3 regions of the Sporolactobacillus sp. Y61 genome follow, and region 2 is predicted to be linked to each of the others. Evidence: riboswitches for the same ligand, from Rfam matches in the RefSeq annotation. Region 2 holds a riboswitch; each other region holds the start of a gene.
The links. Region 2 has a riboswitch for thiamine pyrophosphate ahead of tenA (thiaminase II). Riboswitches for the same ligand answer to the same signal wherever they lie in the genome.
Positions count from the first base shown of each region.

Region 1: it holds a riboswitch for thiamine pyrophosphate, as region 2 does, so the genes downstream of both, ABNN70_RS10985 (ECF transporter S component) here and tenA (thiaminase II) in region 2, are expected to answer to the same signal.
Region 3: it holds a riboswitch for thiamine pyrophosphate, as region 2 does, so the genes downstream of both, thiW (energy coupling factor transporter S component ThiW) here and tenA (thiaminase II) in region 2, are expected to answer to the same signal.

Region 1 covers NZ_CP159510.1:2,329,616-2,333,782, forward strand. The annotation lists gene ABNN70_RS10980 (ABC transporter ATP-binding protein) at 1-1,204, opposite strand, end outside; gene ABNN70_RS10985 (ECF transporter S component) at 1,188-1,784, opposite strand; TPP riboswitch at 1,873-1,970, opposite strand; gene ABNN70_RS10990 (hypothetical protein) at 2,080-2,754, shown strand; gene ABNN70_RS10995 (hypothetical protein) at 2,726-2,929, shown strand; gene ABNN70_RS11000 (YppE family protein) at 2,941-3,321, opposite strand; gene ABNN70_RS11005 (hypothetical protein) at 3,366-3,662, opposite strand; gene recU (Holliday junction resolvase RecU) at 3,903-4,167, shown strand, end outside.
Region 2 covers NZ_CP159510.1:725,471-729,637, reverse strand. The annotation lists gene ABNN70_RS03690 (histidine kinase) at 1-684, shown strand, start outside; gene ABNN70_RS03685 (response regulator transcription factor) at 698-1,354, shown strand; gene tenA (thiaminase II) at 1,518-2,210, opposite strand; TPP riboswitch at 2,316-2,416, opposite strand; gene ABNN70_RS03675 (VanZ family protein) at 2,737-3,375, shown strand; gene ABNN70_RS03670 (hypothetical protein) at 3,382-3,555, shown strand; gene ABNN70_RS03665 (aminotransferase class I/II-fold pyridoxal phosphate-dependent enzyme) at 3,683-4,167, shown strand, end outside.
Region 3 covers NZ_CP159510.1:1,017,640-1,021,806, reverse strand. The annotation lists gene ABNN70_RS05060 (YwmB family TATA-box binding protein) at 1-488, opposite strand, end outside; gene ABNN70_RS05055 (DUF1146 family protein) at 592-825, opposite strand; gene ABNN70_RS05050 (peroxiredoxin) at 1,145-1,693, shown strand; TPP riboswitch at 1,753-1,860, shown strand; gene thiW (energy coupling factor transporter S component ThiW) at 1,997-2,503, shown strand; gene thiD (bifunctional hydroxymethylpyrimidine kinase/phosphomethylpyrimidine kinase) at 2,500-3,306, shown strand; gene thiM (hydroxyethylthiazole kinase) at 3,303-4,124, shown strand; gene thiE (thiamine phosphate synthase) at 4,105-4,167, shown strand, end outside.

The sequences.
Region 1 (4,167 bases), 1.6 Mb from region 2:
CTGAAGCAACGCTCAGCCGCTTTTTCTGCCCCACAGAGAGCTGAAAGGGATTCTGCCTGCGCTGGTCTGTCAGAGAAAACCGGTCCAGGGAGTCGTTGACGGATTCTTCTACGACTTCCGGAGGAGTTCCCCTCAGGACCAGACTGAATCCCATCTCATCATCCGTCCGGTCAGTGACAAACTGATATTCCGGATTCTGAAAGACGAAGGCAATCTCGTCTTCCGGATGATCCAAATGCCAGCGAACATGGCCGCTGCAGGGTATCAGACCCATTATGCCTTCGACCATAGTACTCTTTCCGGCCCCGTTCTCACCAATTATGGCAATCCATTCCCCTTGCCGGATCTTCAATTCTGCAAGAGAAAAAGTCACCGCTTTATTCCGATAGACACAAAACTGATCAAGATCGAGAAGCGGATCATGAAACTTGCTTCTGGCGGCATGACCTGACCGTTCTTTTTCATATGACGGCCAGGCTCCCGGGTACCAGATACCATCGTCATCCAGTTCTTTTTCATGATTCCGAATCATTTCGGATTTCGGTCCATCGGCAATAATTTCTCCGGAAGTATTGAATAAAACGACACGGTCAATAAAATCCAGGACGTGATTAATTTTGTGTTCCACAATGATCAGTGTCCTCTTATGACTGACTTCTCTTACCGTTTCCCAGAGCGCTCTTGTTCCATCCGGATCAAGCAGAGCAGTTGGCTCATCAAGAAACAGGACTTCAGGCTCAAGTGCCAGCACACTTGCGATCGCAAGCCTTTGTTTCATACCCCCTGACAGGGTTCGGATCAGGCGATGTGAATCGGGAAAAAAGAGTCCGACCATTCTGAGATAATGGTTGATCAGATCCGGCATTTTGCTGCGTTTAATCTGCTGATTCTCCAGGACGAAAGCGATCTCTTCATCTACATAGGGCATGCAGAACTGTGTCTCCGGGTCCTGGAAGATGAATCCCCAGTTATCCGGAAGGCTTATTCTGTCGGTACGCATAGGGAGTTCGACGCTGCCTGGAATCAGACCTGAAAGCACCTGCAGAAGAGTGGATTTCCCACATCCGGAAGGACCAAGGAACAGAATTTTTTCACCTTCCTGATAATGAAAAGTAAGATCTTTGAAAGACATTGATTCTTTTTTCGGGAAAGCAAGCCTCAGATTGGTAACTCCCCAGATCCTTTGCTCATTTTTTGAGGACATCATAGTCTTCCTTCGAAACAGGACGCAGAATTTGTGTAACACCCGTCTTCTCAAGCGCTTTAACAAGAACGTAAGCAAATCCACCGGCAATCAATGCGGAACTGATTAAACGGAATATCACATATAGTGTCAGATTCCATCCGGCAAGACCGGTCATATAGCCATAGGCATAATCCAGAATAAATGATCCGATGGCAGCAGAAAATCCGGACAGCATAGCAACAGAAAAAGTAAAGCGCCGGTAGAGCCAGAGGGCAAAGATCAGTTCAGAAAAACCTCCCTGTATCAATCCATAATAAAGATTCTGTATGCCGCCGCTTCCTGCGAAAAGCACTTCGGCAAGCGCTGCTGCTGTTTCAGCCAGTAGAGCAACACCCGGTTTCCGTATCAAGAGTGCTGCAAAAGGCCCGGCGATATACCAGATACCGTAAATCAGTTGCTCCAGATGCATACCGAATGGCTGAAGTAAATCATAAACCGGTCCCATGAGTCTGAAGACAAGTCCGAAGGCGAGTGCAACAACAATGGTCACGAGAATATCCGTAAGATTGAGTGCATATTTCTTTTTTTCTGTTTCCATTCTGATTTCCCCCTAAAATCATTTGTTGACCAGGGTGTAAATAAAAAAACCGCTTTCCCAGGGAACGGAGAAGCGGTATGGCATCCTTCAGCAACATCAGCCACTTCCCTACGCTGGTATTATCCAGATCAGGTCCGAGGGTCAGAGTCAAAGCTCTTCTCAGCAAAAGCACCCCTAGTGTTCAAATGATTATTTTATTTTCATAATAAACATACTACAGCTGGGGTAAATGTTCAACAATTTTTAACATAAATCGCTTTCAATAATGACAGATCCGCCAGAATGGAGTGTTTATATGTTTTCTGCACCTCAATCACTGATTGTTCTTCTCCTGTTTATTTTGGGACCTTTTTCAGAAACGGATCAGGCGTTCCTCCGGCAAGACTCTCCCGACCAGATTATTCGATCACAACGGCCGGAGAACACCGCCGCACTTATCCAGTCTTCAGATCTTGTCATACAGGTTCATATTGATGGCCGAATCAGGCGATGGGAAACCGGCTGGAAGCTGTCGTCCGGACGCAGATTGGTCAATGCTTCACAGAAACTCTACCCGGTCAGTGTGCTGAAGGGAACCTTCTCAGCCCCTCCCCTGCTCCTGACAACGGGTATCGAACCCTTGCCGGTGCCCGATGATCCCCTGAACCGGATATATACCGGGCCGCTGGCAGATGGTGAGTATCTTCTTTTCCTCCGAAGTTCTGCTGTTCCCCCTTTCTTCATATTAAATGGCGGGTTCAGCGGCGTGTATCCGATCTATTCGGGAAGTACGATTGCTCTTGATACAGACGGGTTCCCGGACCTTGGAAGGAAAACGATGGATCAGATTGCAGCCATGATCCGGCGCATGGAATCCCGCACGCAGCGTTTTTTTAGCATAAGTGTTGTGGACAGGCCATATATTTTATTAAAGAAACGAGAAAAAATCGGAGGCAGAAATTATGGGAAAATTCATTACAGCCACAAATAAAAGACCCACTGCGCTAAATGATCGATTTCAGAATGGCATCCGCCGAATTGAAAGGCTGTCTGTCGAAGACTGCTTTGAAGCCATGACCCGGATCATGTACCGGATCATTATTTTTTGCGGCATCCCCTATTTTTTATTCGTCCTTTGGTCCCTTATCAGGATGCAGGGAGAATAATGAGAAACAAGTTAACCCTGATCTACTTGCAGGTCTTCAAGTATATTATCCAGAACGTAATCGATGGATTTGATCATCTCCAGAAAACGTCGCCGGCGCGTGTCCTTTTGAAAAGCGGTAACGCATATAATCGAAAGGTTATCATACGTATCTTTAATTTGAATGGGATAAACATATTCCGGATGGTCTTCACGCACCCATGTTTCTGCAAGCGGGCGCCAGCTGTCAATCAGGTGCTGGACGTGATCCGCAAAGGGTTTGACTTCACCGAAGAAATCAACGGAATAGTCAGGCCGGCGGGTCCGGTCTGTAAATTGCGCTTTTGCCTTTCTATTATATAATTTCAGTTCGCAGGTCATCTCTTTCAACCTTGCTTTTTCATTCTCTGGCATGATACACACCTCTAAAGTCCTATTCATATCCAGTTTAACATGAATCATGAAGGGAGCGCATGAAAACGATGTTTGAGCATGTGCTCCCCTGCCGCCTCCTCTTGTTGCGTGCTGGCCGGACCGTTCGGGTGGATCACAGATTCATTGATCATGATCATCTCTTTTTCTTCGTACAGCAGTTTTTCCCGACACTCAGATAATTGATGATCAATGAGGTCAGACGTTCGGCACATCACTTTATTTTCCAGCTGTTCCATCATTAGAAAAAGCCTGTCCATTTTATTTTCAAGAGACTGGAGCGACAGACCATTTTTTTTAGTATCCGCGGCCAGTGTGTGCAAAATATCCCTTCTTCCCTTTTCATGTTTACTCTTAAACTTCTATAGAGCAGCTGCTTTCCCCTCTGCAGGCGACAAAACTGGTACCCGTGCGACAAAACTCGTATTGCCTTTAAATAGCTTCATAAATGCTGTTCTTTTGTGAAACAGTCACAAAGGATGCGCCATTTTATTTCCGAGCATGGCTCATTTTGGTATACTGTGGTATGTTAATAGCAATCTGTCAAAGAGAGGCTACGAGATATGACCATCTATTATCCAAACGGGCAGCCTTACAGGAAAAAAGGAGAAGAAACACCTCACGAGGATCAGCGGCAGGTGACATATGGTCATCGGGGGATGACGCTGGAGGAAGATCTTAATGTCAGCAATCAGTATTACCTCCATTCCGACCAGGCAGTGATTTATAAAAAGCCGACGCCGGTTCAGATTGTCCATGTTGATTATCCGCGACGAAGTGCTGCAAAAATTACTGAAGCCTATTTCCGTAAAGCTTCCACGACAGATT
Region 2 (4,167 bases):
GAAACGGACCGATCACGTATTCCGCCTGAAATGAACCGGTTTCTGTTTTCATTATCGGAGTATGAACGAAAGCAGCTGGCAAGAGATTTACATGATACCGCCGTCCAGGATCAGCTGGCTATTGCCCGTGAAATTGATATGAAAATAAGAAAGACGGAGGATGCGAAAATAAAGGGCATGCTCACCTATGCCCGGGAGCGGGTGCTGGACATTGCCGGAGATCTGCGAAAAATCATCCGCGCCTGGTATCCTGAACCCGCATTAAAAAAAGGACCTGGTCCGGCTCTTAACGAACTTATTGAACAGGTCAGCCTGTCGGCAGGCTTCTTTCTGGAGACCCATATCGACCCGATCCCGAAAGGTTTGAAGAGAGAAGGGGCCCTCTGCCTTTATCGCGCGGCGCAGGAGTTATTAGATCATGTGGCAGCTCATACTGGTGCCCGGCATGTTTTCCTGGCTGTCCGGTTTGATGGAGCGCACGTCCTTCTGATTTACCGGGACGATGGAGCCGGTATCGATGACAGTCAGATTGATCCTTCCTTCAGTACGATGGGCCTTCCGGGTCTGATCAGCCGAGTAGAAGGGCTGGGCGGATCCATCAGGCTGACGCAGGCTCAGGAAAAGCCGGCGCCGGGCGGACTGGCTGTCCGGATTGATCTGCCGGCGGGTAATGACAATAAATAACGAGGTGTGAAAGATGACATCGGTATTAGTCATGGATGATCATGCTGTTGTAGCAAGAGGGACGCAAACGGTGTTAAAAGCGGCGGGATTTGACGTAGAAGCACTGCCACCATCGGGCGATCTGGCTGCTGAAGTCAAAAGACATTATTTTAAATTATATTTGATAGACCTGAATATGCCGCAGATGGACGGCCTTGAAGCAACAGATCTGATACTGGATCTTGATTCGGAAGCTAAAGTATTGATATATACAGGTTATGAAAATGAAATTGAGCCTTTATTTGAAGAAATGGTTGACCGCGGGGTGTCCGGCGTGATCAGTAAGTCGGCCTCTATTGAATCTCTCGTCGCTGCGCTTCGGGCCGCGCTCCGTGATGAAGTGCTGATGCCGATGTGGCTTTTCAGAAAACTTGCAATCAGTGAGAAGGCCATAGAAAGCGCGACAAGAGTCCATTTCAACCATCTGGAGAAAGATATTATGTCTGCCGTAATCAGCGGGCAGACCAACCGGGAAATTGCGAAGTCTCTTCTGATCGGCCAGCGGACGGTAGAAAAGTATCTGACCGGCATTTTTCAGAAGCTGGGTGTACATTCACGGGTGGAAGCCGCGGAGAAGATTAATCGGGAAGGGATTCTGCTTACCCCCCGCAAGGAGCCCGGGATAAAGTGAACCTTTAATCAGTGGGGTGTCTTCATCCCCCCACTGATTAAAGGTGCGTCGGGCGGCAGCCAGGTGGTGAAAGTCCGCTGCAGGCCTTGAACGTAGGAACTGCGAGCCAAAGGCAAGGGTGTCCATCGTGAAATGAAGGCTTTTCTTATTCCTGCCCGGTGCATTAAATTTTGATGCGATCGTTAAATGTCCAGTGTTGCCGATAATAAGCCATTTCCCAGAACATCCATTCTAATTCGCAACTGCGTAAGAAGACGTGTTCTGCCTGATCCAATGCTTTTGTTGATGCTTTCCCGGCTTTTTCATTCAGGCGTCGGAACAGTTCTTCGGCAAAGGCCATTTCACCATTTCCATAAGTGCCATAGAACGTAATCCAGTCTTTGAACGGATGGTTTTCCAGAGATGGATGTTGCTCCACCAACCTTTTCCCGATTTCCCAATACGTCCAGGGACAAGGGATTAAGCAGGCTAAAATATCAAGTAAACTTCCGTTAACTCCCTGGTCGAGCATATGCTCTTGATATAGAAGAGTGACAGGCGCGATTTTACCTTCTTTCAATGTGTCATATGAGAGGTTTGCGACCTGGCATAAATTTCCATGAGCCATGTTTTCACTATGCAATGTGTAATCAATCTGCTCTTTAAAAAAATCCATGTCATCACGCGTTTCAGACTTGATAATGGCGTAGGCATAAAGCTTCACAAAGGCATTAAGGTATTGAAAATCCTGTTGAACGTAAAACGTAATCGCTTCTTTAGGCAATGTTCCACTTGCAATGCCTTTCACAAAAGGATGATCAAAAATCTCATGTAAAATGGGTTTGGCCTTTTGTTTTAACCGCTTTGAAAATAACATAGGGTCCCTTCCTTCCATGTAATAAATGAATAAAAATAAAGAAACCACTTTCATAAGCAGAAAGTGGTTTACAAATATGCATCGTAACGTAGATATAAAAATAGGATGCAAGTTTAGCCACTTTCCTACGCCAGTATGATCTGGTTCAGGTTCAAAGGGTCTCGGCGATACCGATCTCAGCTATGAAAGCTCCCCCAGCGAGACTAACAGATGAATTTACGTTTAGTATAACATACTTTCCGGCAAGGTATTGAAGAGGTAAGTTTTATAGTGAAGGAGTGAAGAGAATCACGTTCAGGTTAATGCGGGGAAAGTGGACATGCATCTGAATCGATTCTAATGATTTGAATCCATCGGGCTGCTGCGGGCAGTTGCTCCCCACCCCCTAGACGCACAAGAAAAGAGCAAGATGCGGGATATGCGTGATCCCGCATCTTTTTTGCGCTATTCCGCACGAAGTGTGCGGGTTGCTGCGGACGGATCTGTATTATGATGAGAACAGGAGCAGTGATGACTGCAGATAATTATGAAAGCTTTCCTTGAGAGGCAGGGGAGAATCCTGAGACATCTTCTTGAACCTGATATTCTTGATTTCTTTATAGGTTACGGTACAGTCCTTGGTGTATGCCTCCTCTGGGAAAAATTAACGAAAAAACATCTGACCTTTAACCGCGGGATCTTTCTGTCACTTCTTGCCGGTTACCTGGTGTTTACTGTTCTGCTTACCGTTCAGCCGGTTTCGTCCGGAACGGATACATGGTATCAATGGCGGCCCCTTCAGACCATTTCATCTTCTCTTCACAGCGCCGGGGGGTACTGGCTTCTTTTCTGGCAAATCGTCCTTCCGATTCCGTTCATCTTTTTCACCGGCTTTGCGACGCGTGGCCGTCTGACTTTTTTTAAACTGATGATAACGGGTTTCACAGCCTCCCTGGGTGTTGAGATCCTGGTTTTTCTGCTGAATGGCATCCCGCGGTTTCCTGTCCATCCTTTTGATGTCGATGATCTCATCCTGAATGCCTGCGGTGTACTGATCGGTACCTCCGCGTTTCGTATTCTTGGACGGCAGGCCTGGATGAGGCAATATATCACCGATATCATGTCATGGCAGGAGGATGACAGAAAAGCGAAGGCATATACCGGAAATTTCATCGATCGGAAGTGACGCCCATTGAAACGAATCCTGATGTTTCTTATTGGCCTGATTCTGTTCAGCTGCGGACTGTTATGGATGACAATCGACCGCTCCAGCCAGGCCTGGGGGTTTCTCCTGTTTATCTTCGGCCTCCTGGTCATCGCCCGGGCCGAATTCCTGACTCAGCCGGGTCCGGGCAGTAAAAAATGAATACTTGTTTTCGTGCACCGGTCACCTGCCTGCAGGTGGCTGGCTTTTTGTCTGTTATGGTAGAATAAACGTATGAAAAAAGTGCATTTCAGATGGATAAAAATATATTCTTTATAGAGGCAAAAATATGGATCAAGCATGTACGCCTGTATTTGATGGCTTACTTCAATATCATAACCGTCAGGCGTTTTCTTTTCATGTTCCCGGTCACAAAGACGGGTTGATCTTCCCGGAGAAGGCGGCGCCGTATTTCAGACCGCTCCTTGCTTTAGATGCAACAGAGGTGGCCGGTCTTGACGATCTGTATCATCCGGAGGGGATCATCCGGGCGGGGGAGGCGCTTCTGACCCAATATTATCAGTCCCGGGCGAGTCTGTTTCTTGTAAACGGGTCTACTGTCGGGAATCTGATCATGGTTCAGGCGGCCTGTCACGAAGGAGATACCGTTCTGGTTCAGCGGGACAGCCATAAATCAGTTTTCCACGCGCTCCGTCTGGGTCGTGTCCGGCCTGTATTTCTTGCTCCTTTTCGAGACAGGAAATCAGGGCTTACAGCAGGTGTTGATCCGCGGGCGTGGAAAGAGGCCCTTCGGAAGTATCCTCAGGCAAAAGC
Region 3 (4,167 bases), 290 kb from region 2:
ACACAAGAGAAAATATGCCCTTGCGAAAGGAAAATTTTTGTGATATCATCGCGAATGTTTCGCTCCTGTTCTGTCCATTGCGGGCGGCTGAATGCGCCCGCTCCGGACTGGTAAATAATACCTATCCTGTATAACTTTCCAGCCGGCCAGGCCATATAAGACACACGGGTTTTCAGACCGGACTTTTCTTTCGATCCTGTCCAGCTGATCACGCCGTGCTGCTTTTTCTCCATGTGCCACGCGTATTCGGGCTCTTTTTCCCTGATTTGTTCGATTCTTTGGGCGAATTCCGTTTCAGTCATCAGGTCTGCATACTGCTCGCGGGCATAAACATTCCACCCGGTTACCGTCGCCTGCCTGTCAAGTGTTTCAGCAAACAGCGCCACCCGGTCAATCGGATCGATATCCTTCTTTACGCTCTCAGCACCTGCCGGAAAGGCCGGCAGGAGCAGACTTAAAAAGATGATACACAGGACTTTTTTCTTCATTGTTTTGCGCCCCTCTCCTGTTCTCAGTATTGCCTGCCAAGAGAGAAGGGCATACGTGGTACTTTTCGTTATTTTTCGCGCTCTTGCAACATCTGTTTCACTTTTAGCCGTAGATCTGTGGCAAAGTCATCGACCAGTTGACGTAGTCCAGAAAGAAGCGGGCCACCGGATAACTGACGGCGAGGGCCAGCAGAATATACAGCATTCGTGCCTGCAGACTTTTCGGATGTCTGAATAAAAGGTCAAATTTCAGGCTCTGAAGGGCCCACCAGGTTAAAATGAAGACAACGATGTGAACGAACAGACTGATCAGCGCCTGTAAACCGACTTGACTCATTATTTCTGTCACCTGCCCCGTATGCTGTGATATCCGCACTTCTCGGGCGGAGGCGGGGTCCGCATCCATCACCTGCTTGTCATATTCCTGTAACATAAATTTAATCTAAAATAAACCTTTCCTTGTGAATATTTTAACGCGGTTTCCATAAAATAACCATACTTTTTTCGATAATCGTTTATTCCGAATTATCTCTTACATAATGAAAATTTAATCAGTTCAGAACGGTTTCATATCGTTGTCCATCTGCTTTTTTTTGTGCTAAAACAGAATACAGGGAGTGTAACAACCCCTGCATCTTATATAGGAGGTTTTCCATATGGCGGAACGATTAGTCAGTGCAAAGGCACCGCAATTCAAACTGGATTGCGTCAATCCGGACGGTTCATTCGGAAAGGCGGATCTTGAGGAAAATATAAGGAACGGCGTTTGGACGGTTTTCTTTTTCTATCCAATGGACTTTACCTTTGTCTGCCCGACAGAAATTACAGCGTTCAGCGATCGCTATGAAGATTTCAAAAAACTGAACGCAGACATTATCGGCTGCTCCTGCGATACCATTTATACCCATCAGCAGTGGATGAAGACTTCACGCAAAGAGGGCGGAATCGGTAAGATCAATTTCCGCCTCGCTGCCGACCATACCCATGAGGCAGCCGAAAAATACGGCGTTCTGATCGAAGAGGAAGGCGTTGCCCTGCGTGGTCTGTTTATCATTGACCCCAGCGGCAACCTGCGCTACTCGGTTGTCAATGATAACAACATCGGCCGCAGTGTCGATGAAACGCTGCGTGTTCTTCAGGCGCTGCAGACCGGCGGCATGTGTCCGGCCAACTGGCAGCCTGGTGACGATACGCTGCATGTGTGATCAGGAAGCTATTGCACAAACCGAAGAGCTGTGTTAGGTTTTATATGTAAACAATTTCATGCTTATACTAGGGGAGCCGGCGGCCGGCTGAGAGTAAGACACTAGGTCTTTGACCCTTTAAACCTGATCTGGGTGATGCCAGCGTAGGGAAGTATGCTTCAATCAGATGATAAACGCAGACCAGATGTAACTGGGCTGCGTTTTTTGTTTAGAGAAAGTCCTTTGTGGTCTCTGGCGGTGCCTGCAATATGCTTCATTTTTCCATGGCCGCCCGCTTTCGCGGCCTGTCTGGAGGTGATCTTTATGAAACCGCTTTACAAGATGACCCTGTCCGCACTGCTTGTCGCAGTCGGTACACTTGCGGGTCATATACTCTACATCCCGCTCGGTGTCACGCGTATTTTTCCTGTTCAGCATATTCTTAACGTACTTGGTGCTGTGATTCTGGGTCCCTTCTATACCGTGGGCAATGCGTTTGCCATCTCGCTCCTGCGTAACCTTCTGGGAACCGGATCGATTTTTGCTTTTCCGGGGAGCATGATCGGGGCGCTTCTTGCCGGACTGATGTTCATCTGGCTCAAAAGTCCGTTCGCCGCTGCCGTCGGGGAAATTTTTGGAACCGGTATCCTCGGCGCCCTGGTTTCCTTTCCGATTGCCCGGTTCGTCCTCGGGCAGGATCTGGCCGCCGGATTTTTCGTCATTCCGTTTCTTCTGTCAACGACCTGCGGCAGTCTCATCGCCTGTGTCCTGTTGAAAACTTTCGCTTTGAATCCACGTCTGTCACATTTTTTAAAGGGGGCTAGAAAATGAGAACAGGTTTAACAATTGCCGGATCGGATTCCGGCGGCGGTGCCGGCATTCAGGCCGACCTGAAAACCTTTTCCGCACTCGGCGTCTTTGGCATGAGCGCCATCGTCAGCGTGACGGCACAGAATACACTCGGCGTGCGGGATGTCGCGGATCTTTCACCAAAAATAATCGGTGAGCAGATGGATGCCGTTTTTCAGGATATCCCGGTCGGTGCGGTAAAAATCGGTATGGTCTCGAACAGTGGAGCGATTGACCGGATTGCAGAAAAGCTCAGCTTTTATCAGCCGGGATGGATTGTGCTTGATCCGGTGATGGTCTCAAAGAGCGGGTACGACCTGCTGAAGCCGGAAGCTCGGAAGACCCTGACTGACCGACTTCTCCCGCTTGCTTCCGTTGTTACGCCGAATCTTTTTGAAGCGTCAAAACTGGTCGGCCGGCGTATTGACTCGATAGACGGCATGCACGAGGCGGCGCGGGAAATTTTTCAGATGGGACCAAAAAGTGTGCTTGTGAAGGGCGGACATCTGCTCAAAGAACCTGTGGATATTTTCTATGACGGCCGGCAGTTTCACACCTTTGAAGGCCGGCATATTGACACGAAAAATACCCACGGGACCGGGTGCACCCTCTCCTCAGCGATCGCCGCTTACCTCGCGCGCGGCGAAAAGCTGAAAGAGGCTGTCGGACTGGCTAAGGACTATGTACAGGGGGCTATCGAGCATAGCCTCTCGCTCGGCCATGGATTTGGGCCAACTCATCATTTTTATCGCTGGTATCCGGAAAGCGAGGTGCTGCAGAAATGATCTCAGCAGAAAAATTGTATCACGGCTTTTTAAAAATTCGCGAGGAGCGCCCACTGATTCACCACATTACCAATGCGGTAACGATCAATGACTGTGCCAATGCCACGCTCGCAGTCGGCGCGAGTCCCGTTATGGCAGACAGTCCGGACGAAACGGCGGACATGGCCGCCCAGGCCTCAGCCCTCGTGCTGAATATCGGCACGCTGACCGAAATGTCCATTACGGCAATGATACGTGCCGGGCAATCCGCCAACCGTTGTCAGGTGCCGGTCGTGTTTGATCCGGTCGGTGCCGGAGCCACGCCATTTCGCAGGCAGACCGTGTTCAGGATCCTCGATGCTGTTCATCCCGACATCATATGCGGCAATATGTCGGAAATAAAGGTGCTTGCCGGGATGAAGGCCCGGACCCGGGGCGTGGATGCCGGTGACAGGATGGATCATGCCGGGAAAATTGCCCGTGACCTCGCGCGGCGTCTCGGTTCAGTGATTGCTATTACCGGAGCCGCGGATGCGGTCTCTGATGGCAGGCGGACGTTCATCCTGCATAACGGAGTCGCCCGGCTCGCTTCGGTGACCGGCACCGGTTGTATGACCGACTCACTGATCGCCGCCTTTGCCGGGGTTCTCGAGGACCGACTGGAAGCGGCCGTCTGTGGGATCATGACCATGGGGCTGTCCGGTGAAAAAGCGGAGGCCTTACTTGCGGACGCGGACGGGATCGGCACATTTAAAGTACGCCTGTTTGACGCCTTTTCGACTCTTGATGCACATGACTTTTCAAAGGGGAGTGTTGAAGATGTCCGTGCCAAATCCTGATTATACCCTGTATCTTGTAACCGGGCCGTTTGATCCGAAAGCA